One region of the Pullulanibacillus sp. KACC 23026 genome, then DNA from elsewhere that is predicted to be linked to it. Evidence: predicted binding sites of a transcription regulator. Region 1 holds the regulator's gene; the other holds the start of a gene.
What was found. Region 1 encodes Rex, which represses fermentation and respiration genes when NADH is low (regulators of the CRP and FNR family bind a similar motif). Its sites were predicted from a motif close to TTGTGAAATATTTCACAA; they were not measured.
Positions count from the first base shown of each region.

Region 2: the regulator Rex is predicted to act here: its motif matches at 2,383-2,400, upstream of PU629_RS04990 (helical membrane plugin domain-containing protein).

Region 1 covers NZ_CP119107.1:4,479,220-4,484,647, forward strand. Annotated here, with positions in the region: gene map (type I methionyl aminopeptidase) at 1-528, opposite strand, end outside; gene tatC (twin-arginine translocase subunit TatC) at 993-1,736, opposite strand; gene PU629_RS20780 (twin-arginine translocase TatA/TatE family subunit) at 1,736-1,912, opposite strand; gene PU629_RS20785 (redox-sensing transcriptional repressor Rex) at 1,914-2,561, opposite strand; gene moaC (cyclic pyranopterin monophosphate synthase MoaC) at 2,580-3,065, opposite strand; gene PU629_RS20795 (ABC transporter ATP-binding protein) at 3,627-5,428, shown strand, end outside.
Region 2 covers NZ_CP119107.1:1,141,899-1,147,326, forward strand. Annotated here, with positions in the region: gene PU629_RS04975 (LLM class flavin-dependent oxidoreductase) at 1-137, shown strand, start outside; partial or broken gene PU629_RS04980 (oxidoreductase) at 203-514, opposite strand; gene PU629_RS04985 (NAD(P)/FAD-dependent oxidoreductase) at 620-1,801, opposite strand; gene PU629_RS04990 (helical membrane plugin domain-containing protein) at 1,842-2,252, opposite strand; gene PU629_RS04995 (winged helix-turn-helix transcriptional regulator) at 2,661-2,984, opposite strand; gene PU629_RS05000 (YceI family protein) at 3,161-3,697, shown strand; gene PU629_RS05005 (NADPH-dependent FMN reductase) at 3,861-4,400, shown strand; gene PU629_RS05010 (glycosyltransferase family 4 protein) at 5,101-5,428, shown strand, end outside.

The sequences.
Region 1 (5,428 bases):
TTCATGAATCGTCGGTCCAATACCGTGTCCTACAAAATCTCGAACCACACTGAAGCCTTCTCCTTCTGCATAGGCTTGGATGGCATGACCGATATCGCCAATCCGATTGCCAATAACCGCTTCACGAATCCCTTTATAAAGAGATTCCTTTGTTACGTCCAAAAGCCTCTGCGTTTCAGCTGGAACCTCTCCGACTGCATAACTCCAAGCGGAATCGGCAAGAAATCCATCTAAGTTAACAACCATATCAATCGTAACGATATCGCCATTTTTCAAAGGCGTTGATCTTGGAAACCCATGGCAGATTTCATCATTTATAGATGCACAAGTGGCGAACTGATAGCCATTGAAGCCTTTTTGCTCTGGGGTTGCCCCGTTCTTAGCCAAATACCGATCAACAAATTCTTCTATTGCTTGCGTGGTGATGCCTGGTTTGATCATTTTTTTGATTTCTTTATGAACGCTTGCAAGCAAGACGCCTGCTTCCCTCATCTTCTCTATTTCATTTGCTGACTTTAATTGAATCATGTCAGACCTCCTATTCTCTGCAATGCTTCCTGAACGTTCACAGCTAACCGCCATCCCTAAACTATATGGAGATTTCTTCGCTAATACTCAAGATTAAAGCAGTCTATTCTTTGTTCATCGTATATGTGAAACGCTACCCTCTTATCATACCAATTATAGTCACCCAGGCTCAAATAATTATGAGCGAAAGGACTGGCAGAATCGAAAATAATTAAAACGGCGCTCCCCTCTTTGGGTGCGGTTCTCCTCGTCAGCTGTAACGAGCCTACTACTTGAAAGCCCATCATGAATTTGTCATCTTTGGATAGTTGTTCGTGCTGGCTTGCGCAAAATCTCTATCTTTAATCAAGGATTTTTAGCACAGCTGACAAGTCAAGATTTGGGAATTTATGCCCATGTGTCCTTTAGAAATAGAAAAGATCCAAAAAGTGGTGTCACCTTATTAAAAAAAATAAAAACCACGATCAGGATTCATCGTGGCTAGCCATTCGTTTTAATGATTGATTAAATGTATATCTCGATATAAGAACGCTTATTTCGTACAAAATTACTAGCGGCACCATGACGATCAACTGTGACATAACGTCTGGCGGGGTGATTAACCCTGCAACAACGAGCAAAACAAAATAAGCATATTTTCTTATTTTAGTAAGAAAAAAAGGTGTAATAATACCGAGACGTGTTAAAAACATCACCAATACGGGCAGCTCGAATACAAGGCCAAACGGCAGCGTAATCTGAATTAAAAAATGAAAATATTCATTGATCCCGATGACGCTTGTAATATGTAAAGAACTGCTGAGCGTTCCCATGAAATGCAGCACATAAGGGAACAATACATAAAATGAAAAAGCCACACCTGCTAAGAAAAGAACGATCATAATGGGAATGTAAGATAAAGTAACCCGGCGCTCGTTTTTATAAAGCCCAGGGCTCACAAATGCCCACAACTGGTAAAGGAGGAGCGGCGAAACTAATATAATTCCAATAACAAAGGCCATTTGCATGTAAATATTAAAGGGATCGGTCACCCGAAAATAATTCATTTGAATATGATCGGCAGCTTTAATGTGCTGAAGATAGATGATCAGCGGCTTTGCCAAGAAAAAACCAATGCCAAAAGAGACAGCGAAACCGATGGCGCTTACAATCAACCGTTTCCTGAGCTCTTCAAGGTGTTCGGTCACACTCATAGAAGTATCTTGCATCAGCGATCATCCTGCTTCTCTTTTACGTCATCTTCATCGACAATCCCTTTAGTTGCATTACGAAATTCACGCAGCGTATTTCCAGCTGCCTTTCCGAATTCAGGAAGTTTTTTTGGTCCAAATATAATAAGAGCTACGATCGCAATTAAAGCAATACTGCCCGCACCAAGACCCATATTAGTCACCTCCCTCGTCATCAATAGGATAATTCTTTAAGAAATAAATTAAAGTTTGAAGTTCAACCGCCAGATCAATATGATGAATACGGATTCGATCAGGTAAAGATAATCGGACAGGTGTGAAGTTAAGTACGCCAGTCACTCCCGTTCGGAGGAGCTGGTCTGCCACTTTTTGGGCCGCCTCTTGTGGAACGGTAAGAATAGCGACTTGAATATCGTCCAAGTTATCCGTTTTTAACTGATCGACATGACGGATGGGTGTTCCGCCTATTAAGGTCCCAACTTTATTATAATCGGTATCATAAGCGACTACAATTTTAGAATTGTTATTTTTCAAAAAATTATATTTGAGTAGGGCTGTTCCTAAGTTTCCAACCCCAATCAGCATTACCTTTGTCAGCTCGTCCTGGTCAAGCTTTCCACGAAGAAAGGTTAAAAGTCTTTCTACATTGTAGCCATAGCCCTTCTTCCCCAGGGCACCAAGGTAAGAAAGATCACGGCGAATGGTTGCCGAATCAATCTTGACCAGTTCACTTAACTCCGAAGATGAAATCCGCCGTCTCCCCGACTCAGACAAATGCTGCAAAAACCGATAATAAAGCGGCAGGCGCTTTGCGGTTGCCTGAGGAATTTTCTCTTGTACCATGTTCTACCTCCCGGCAATTTAATTGGTTTCTCTCTGATAATCGCCGCTTTTTCCCCCTGATTTACTTTGAAGATAAGTCGGACCAATCACCATGCTTTTATCAAGTGCTTTACACATGTCATAAATTGTAAGGGCCGCTGTGGTTGCAGCCGTAAGGGCCTCCATTTCCACACCCGTTGCCCCCTTGTTTTTCACAGTCGCTTCAATCCGGAGTAAATATGCCTCCTTGTCATCCCAATAAAAGAAAAGATCGACCCCTGAAAGCATCAGCGGGTGACACATTGGGATAATCTGTGAGGTGTTCTTCGCTGCCATAATCCCCGCCACCTGTGCAACCGCAAGGACATCCCCTTTTTTGATCGTGCCTTGATTGATTGCTTCATAAATCTCTTGATTCACCTGAATACTTGAGCACGCCACCGCCATACGGCGCGTTTCTTCTTTATCAGAGACATCGACCATTTTGGCCCGTCCCTGTTCATTTATATGCGTTAAATCCGACACTTTTTCCTCTTCCTCTCAACTATATCACGAGTCCCTTGGTCTGTCTTTTCCAATGGCAAGACCAAAGGGTGCTGAAAAAATTTAAATAATTTGGATGCCTTAGACGGCTAGCCTGCACCCAGTAGCATGAGCTTAGATGCAAGTTCCCCGGCGCAAGTCAACACGTAAAAGCCTCTGCATCAATCCGCTCTCAGCAACCATCTGTGCTTATAACCTTTTGCCGAAAGAATGAGGTTATAAGAACTCCTATACGTTTGGCCTTCTTCTATTAAACATTTGTCTATCCACTTACGACAACTTATTGTGCTTATAACCTTTTTTCAAAAGAATGAGGTTATAAGCAAGCCTGCACGAAGCTACCTTCAAGCAAAAGTTATCTATTCAATTTATGTAATTGGCCGCTGCCCCTACGTCTACATGCAAATGCTTCGATGTAAGCTTCCTCGGGGCAATCCCGCACGGCGCTAAGCTTTGAAGATAACTCACAGAGGAACTTCAAGTAGAAGGATTGCCATGGGATTAAAGAATCGGCTAAACTAGTAGAAGCTAGGGGTGATTCCTTTGATTCTATTACAAACTCATCAATTAACAAAATCTTTTGGAACTGATCTTATTTTATCGAATATACACATTGAAGTCCAAACAGGCGAACGCGTGGCTTTGGTCGGGAGAAATGGAAGTGGGAAATCAACACTTCTGAAAATCATCGCTGGACAAATGTCTTATGATTCCGGCCAAATCATGATCCCAAAGGAAACAAGTATTGGTTATCTTGAGCAAAACATGCGCCTGGATTCTAAAAAAACTTTAATGGACGAGCTCAGAGACGCCTTTAAAGAGGTCATCCAGCTTGAACACGAACTTCGCGAACTGGAGTTCAAAATGGCCGAGCCGCTGCCACAAGAAGCGTTTGACCAATTGATGAAGACTTACGACCAAAAACAAACCTATTTTCAAAATAGAGGTGGCTATACGTACCAAGCAGAAATTAACAGTGTTCTGAATGGATTGGGCTTTGGAGATTTTCCTGAGGATACTAAGGTGCACATGCTTTCTGGAGGACAGAAAACTCGCCTCTCACTCGGTCGCCTGCTTTTAACCAAGCCGGATCTCTTAATACTGGACGAGCCGACCAACCACTTGGACATTGATACTTTAACATGGCTGGAAAATTATCTTCAGCATTATCCAGGTGCTATTCTTATTGTCTCACACGACCGTTATTTTCTCGATAAAATCGTTGGAAAGGTCTTTGAGATTTCGAACCATTCCGCCACCAAGTATCACGGCAACTACTCAGCTTATCTGAACCAAAAGGCTCTAGACTTCGAAAGAGACATGCAAGCTTTTGAAAAGCAGCAAAAGGAAGTCGCGAAACTAGAGGACTTTGTTCAGCGTAATATTGCGAGGGCCTCGACAACAAAACGGGCTCAAAGCCGCCGGAAACAGTTGGAGAAGATTACGCTATTGGATCGACCTGGTCAAGAGAAATCAGCTGCTTTTTCATTCCAAATTGAAAAGCAAAGCGGAAATGATGTCCTAATGGTCCAAGATTTGGCGATTGGCTATCCCGACCAACCTGAACCGCTTTCCGCTGGCTTTTCCTTTCAGCTTCATAAGACCGAAAGCGTTGCCTTAGTGGGGCCAAACGGGATCGGAAAGTCAACTCTGTTAAAAACGATTGTGGGCTACTTATCTCAAAAAGCTGGAAACTTCACCTTAGGAACCAATGTGTCGATTGGCTATTATGATCAAGAGCAAGCAACCTTATCTTCTAATAAAACCGTTTTAGCCGAACTTTGGGACGCCTTTCCACTATTACCGGAGAAAGATATTCGCACAGTGCTAGGACAGTTTCTTTTTTCAGGTGAAGATGTTCTGAAAACAACCGGACAGTTAAGCGGTGGAGAAAAAGCACGTGTCGCACTTGCCAAGCTCATGCTTCAAAAAAATAACTTCCTTATTTTGGACGAGCCCACTAACCACCTTGATTTGGACAGTAAAGAAGTGCTGGAAAACGCCCTAATTGACTACCCTGGTACATTGCTCTTCGTCTCCCATGACCGTTATTTTATCAACCGGATTGCGACCCGTATTTTGGAGCTCTCCCACGATGGTCTGACGGATTATCTTGGTGATTATGATTACTACATTGAAAAGAAAGCAGAAATGCAAGAGCGCGAGGCATTAGAGCTGCAAGAAGCGAAAGGCTTAACAACTTCTGCCAAACAACAAGCTCAAGCCCCCTCTTACGAAAAAGATAAAGAACGCAAACGCAGAATGCGCCAATTAGAGCGAGCCATTGAGCAAAGCGAAGCGCACATCCACACCCTAGAAGGCGAGATTGAAACCTATGAGAATCA
Region 2 (5,428 bases), 1.5 Mb from region 1:
GTCCGGAAACGATACATGACAAGCTTGAAAAATTCACTAAAGAAGCGCAAGTCGACGAAATCATCATTGCCTCAAACATCTATGACCAAGAAGCGCGAATTAAGTCCTACCAAATCGTCGCAGAACAGTGGAACTAACACTTAAATTAAAGGGGACTGTCTAACCTATTTTCATAGGAGACAGTCCTTTTTACGTTTCCTTATTATAATTTAACAATTGTGCGCCCTTTTGCTTGGCCTTTCAATAGAAGGGGCAAGGCATCTAGTAAGTCGTCGAGCGTGATTTCGCGGTGAAGCGTTGATTCTAGGTACTCTGGTTTAAGATCAGTGGCCATTCGTGACCAAAGAGGGGCACGTTCTTCCATTGGACAAAAAACAGAGTCAATGCCTATGAGACGAACGCCTCTTAGGATAAAAGGGAAGACAGTGGCTGGGACACTTGTTCCACCAGTAAGCCCGCTAACCGCTGCAACACCATTATAATGAAGTTTACTTAAAACAGCTGCGAGCGTGTCTTCGTCATGGTTGTCGCCTCTCTCCAATTTTGAAAATGGAAAAGGTGTACATACGAATAAAAAAAGCCCTGTTGCAGGTTATGCAACAGGGCTTTTGGTTATTGATTAATAAGCTAAGGTAAAGAGACCATTGATGTGTGAGAGGTAACGGAGGTTACTTGCTTCTTTCATCATGGTTGCTGGGAAGCCTTTAAGCGGTGTTTTGTGTCCGCCAATAATAGCGACCCCATCTTTACGGCCAAGGCTTGCAAGTGTACCAGAATCAACTGGGTTAAACTCATCCATTGGCTTATCATTGATAAGAGCAAATAAGTTGTAGCCAACGAGCTCGCCCATTTGCCATGAGTTTTGAGCGGTTGGAGCATATGGACGTTCGCCTTCTTTAGGGAAGGCAACGGCGCTGTCACCAACAACAAATACGTTCTTGTGAGAAGTCGATTGAAGGTGTTCATTTACAGTCGCACGACCGCGATTCACTTCTAGACCGGATTGGCCAACAAGCGGGTGACCTTGAACACCGCCGGTCCATACAAATGTGTTAGTTTCGATTTTCTCACCGTTTTTAAGGTCAACTACATTGCCTTCCACATTCGTTACAGGAACGCCTGTGATGAAGTTAACCCCACGTTTAGCAAGGCTTTCTGTTGCGCGCTCGATAAGGTTATCTGGTAATACAGGAAGAACCTTAGGACCTGCTTCAACAAGAGAAAGATTGATGTCTTCATATTTAACGCCATATTTTTTGCAAAGCCCTGGAAGAATGTCAGCAAGCTCACCAACAAGCTCGATTCCTGTTAAACCGCCGCCGCCGATAAGAATGGTGGCATCAGCTTTGTTGCCTGTTTCAGAGTACGCACGGATGCGGTTCTCAACATGCTTTTGAATATTTAAGGCATCTTCAGCAGATTTAAGGACAAAGCTGTTTTCTTCAAGACCAGGGATACCAAAGTAAGCGGTCGTGCTTCCGAGACCTACAACAAGATAATCGTAGCTTAAAGTAGATTGGTCATTTAAAGTAATGCTTTTCTTTTCAACATCAAAAGAAGCAACCGTTGCGATCTTAAGATCGATGTTTTTGCCTTTGAATAGTTTTTCTAATGGTAAAGTTACAGCTTGTTCTGTAACATTTCCAGCTGCCAGGCGATGTAATTCTGTAATAATTTGATGAGTTGGATATTGGTTAACAACTGTAATATAGGCATCTTCTTGGCTTAAATAATTGCGAGCTGTCAACGCTGTAAGAAGGCCGCCATAACCTGCGCCTAAGATGACGATATGTTTTGACATAATGAATCCTCCGTCCTTTAAGAAATAAGTTCAAATTAAATTACTTTTCTTTACGATTGGAAATTTCTAAGTAGGCGTTCAAGAAACGGAACACTTTTTGGATTTGTGGATCTTTAATAATCCTTAGTAGTCCAAATAAACCAATTGTTTCGTGGCTTGCTTCAGCCTGATCTTTCGCTTCAATAGCAGTAGCTGCCATTTTCTTTACGGAATCCGTTACTGGGTGAAGCACTTCTGTAATCGCCCCAACCGTGTCATTCTTAAGAACTTCGTCGGTTGCTAAGGATTTTACAACATCGTAGGAACTTGTCATAAGCGTGACTAATTCTGTTAATTTAGGAAGATTGTCGACAAGTGTTGTCAAAGATTCTTGTACTTCAGGCTTTAAAAGCTGGTCAATCACATCGAGTTTTGCAGCCTCAGCGGTTTGAACTTGAGTGTTTTCTGACATAACCGTAGTCTCCTTTTCTTTAGACCTGTCATTTGTCTGGCAGAAAAATAATAAGTGCACGAGAAGGGTGACAGATGACCGGTCTTTGATAATTCGTTCAATCGTTCACATTCTTCTGCAAAAAAACAAGTTGCTCAGTATTTCACATTCTTTTTTTGCAAAAAAAGAGATGAGGTGTAAGTACCCTCTTATTTATCCTATACAAGAATACCACTTTTTTCGTGTAAGAGCACTTAAATTGTGTTTTTTGTATAATAAAGATTTTTCAGAAAAAATCTTTGCTTTTTTAGTTGTTTCCATTTAGTGATGTTATTAGTTTCTCCGTTGTTTCATTTAATATGTCTGTTCAATGCTTTAATAAGTAAATAAAAAAGACACTTGAAAGAAGTGTCTTTTAATCGTGTATGGTTAGGAGTGATGGGGGACCTCTACCCATTTATCCGCCCATTGTTGAACTTGTTCCATGACAAAATGAAGGTCCTTGCCTTTGTCGGTTAATTCATATTCAATTCGAACTGGTGTTTCAGGATAAACGGTCCGAACAACAATACCGGAGGCCTCAAGTTCCTTCAGACGTTCAACGAGCATGCGGTCACTCATCTGGGGAATCATTTCAGAAATATCTCCAAAGCGATGGCAGCCTGCGAGTAAAGCATTGATAATTAAGCCAGTCCATCGTTTACCTAAAAGCTCAAAAGCTGTTTCAAATTTTGGGCATAATTTAATGTCCATGGTATCACCCCATTTGATCTTACTGTTATTATATCATAATTATTCCCATGTGAAACGCGTCTTCGCTTACTTAAAAAAGTAAATGAAAGTGATTGACTTATTAATTTTAGTATACTATACTTCGGTTATCAACTTAAATAAAGTAAGTGAGTATAAAAATTGGAGGCATACCTAATATGACTAAACAAGTATGGAACGTAGATCTTTCACACAGCTCTCTTGAATTTACCGTCAAGCACATGATGGTTTCGAAGGTAAGAGGGAACTTCGATGTTTATGAAGCAAAATTAATCGCAGATCCCCAAGATTTGACCACTGCTGAAATTGAATTCAAGGTGGATATCGACAGCATCAATACGCGTAATGCGGACCGTGATGCTCACTTGAAATCAGCTGATCTTTTTGAAAAAGAAAAATACCCATACATGACATTTAAGGCAACTAATATTGTTAAAACAGGTGACAATGAGTACGCTGTAACGGGTGACCTCACTTTAAAGGGCGTTACTAAGTCGGTGACATTTGATGCAACATTTGAAGGCGAAGGGAAAAATCCTTGGGGACAAGAAGTAGCTGGTTTTACAGCAACAGGTAAAATTAACCGCAGTGATTTCGGCATTTCTTGGAACGCTGCACTTGAAACCGGTGGTGTTCTAGTCGGTGACGAGGTTAAAATCGCCGTTGAAATTGAAGCAACAAAAGCAGCTGAATAATTTAGTCGAGGTTATCCTTTAGAAGGAAGGTCTCATTCTCTTTCAAGTTGATTTTAAAGAAAGAGTTTGGGGCTTGCTTTAAGAGGATTGCCTCTTTTTCTATATGGAAAATGGTTGTCCGGCTAGTCTAATGTAAATATAGGGATGGGAAGGTGTGGAATCAATGAAAATGGTTGTCCTCTTAGGAAGTTTAAGGAAAGAATCCATCAACCGTTCGGTGGCAGAGACGATTCGCGAGCGTTATCGCAAAGAACTTGATATCGAGATAGCGGATTTGGGCGGGCTTCCTCTTTATAATCAAGATGATGAGAATCATCCGCCAGAGTCCGTGACTTCATTCAAACAACAAGTGGCTGAAGCAGACGGTGTCATCATTGTTACACCGGAATACAATTGGTCCATACCTGGAGTACTTAAGAATGCGATCGATTGGTGCTCACGAGTTGATAAAGTGCTCATTAATAAGCCGGTCATGGCCGTTGGGGCTTCACCAACAGCCTTTGGGACGATTCGGGCACAGGCTCATTTACGTGATATTCTTGCAAGTCCTGGTGTCCAAGCAAGAGTTTTACCGGCAGCCACTAATGAAGTGCTCGTGAACTTCGCAGCGGATAAAGTGAAAGATGGCCGCCTAGTCGATGAAACCACTTTAACTTTTCTTGATAAAGTTCTTTCACAGTTTGTTAAACAGATAAAACAATAAGACATTAAAAATACTTCTAATAAAGCCTCCTTTCTTACGGTATCAGAGAGAATGGAGGTTAATGTATGTCGCTTGCGACTAGACACGGAACATATAATAGATGCCAAACTGATTAGAGGCTGGTACAAAAGTAGTTGATGAATAGAAAAAAACGAACTTTTTCACACCTTTTAACGTGATGGGTTCGTTTTTTCATTTATAAGTTAAGTCAGTTATGAAACGCTAGTCAAAATACGTCACCTTTCCGCGGGTACGGCCCAAGCCTCCACAGCAAGGAAAACGCTTGCTTGCGGGATCTTCGGACACGTGCTGTTCCCGCAGGAGTCTCCATATTTTGACTACGCATCCTATTTGTTTCTGTCCTTATAAACATTTAGTGTTCGGAATTTAAGTCAGTCAGTTAGTTTAGTTTTGTCCCAGCCTCTTCTATATTAAGGTTCCCTTGCCTGCTATAATTTCTCCATTTAATGCTTAAATGGAAGATACTGCTAATAGAAATGGGCGATCACTCGATATAAAATTAAGGGCAGCAGTTTTAATCTTGTTAAGAAATTTTTAAGTTTCTGCATTTATATTTGAAACATTGCATGAGAATGGTTAGAATTTAACTTGAAATACTAATAGTACGAATGACCAATGACCAAGTTCAAAACCTTCGATTGAATATGGCATCTTTTATATAGAAAGTGTGTTTGAATTGATGAAATTAGCAATTGTAACAGAAACGTTTTATCCGCAAATAGATGGGATTGTTACGAGATTAACAGCCACAATTGAATGGCTTATCCAAGAAGCTGGGCTTGAGGTTCTCGTGATTGCTCCTGAGATGGGGATAACAGAATATAAAGGAGCTCGAGTAGAAGGTATTCCCGCTCGCTCCTTTTTTCTCTATCCGGGTAAAAAGTTTGCTTTCCCAACTCGGAAGGTCGACAAAATTTTAAAGGCGTTTAATCCTGATCTCGTTCATGTTGTAAACCCTGCGTTTATTGGTGTTTCAGGGGTTTATTCGGCCAAACGAAATAAATGGC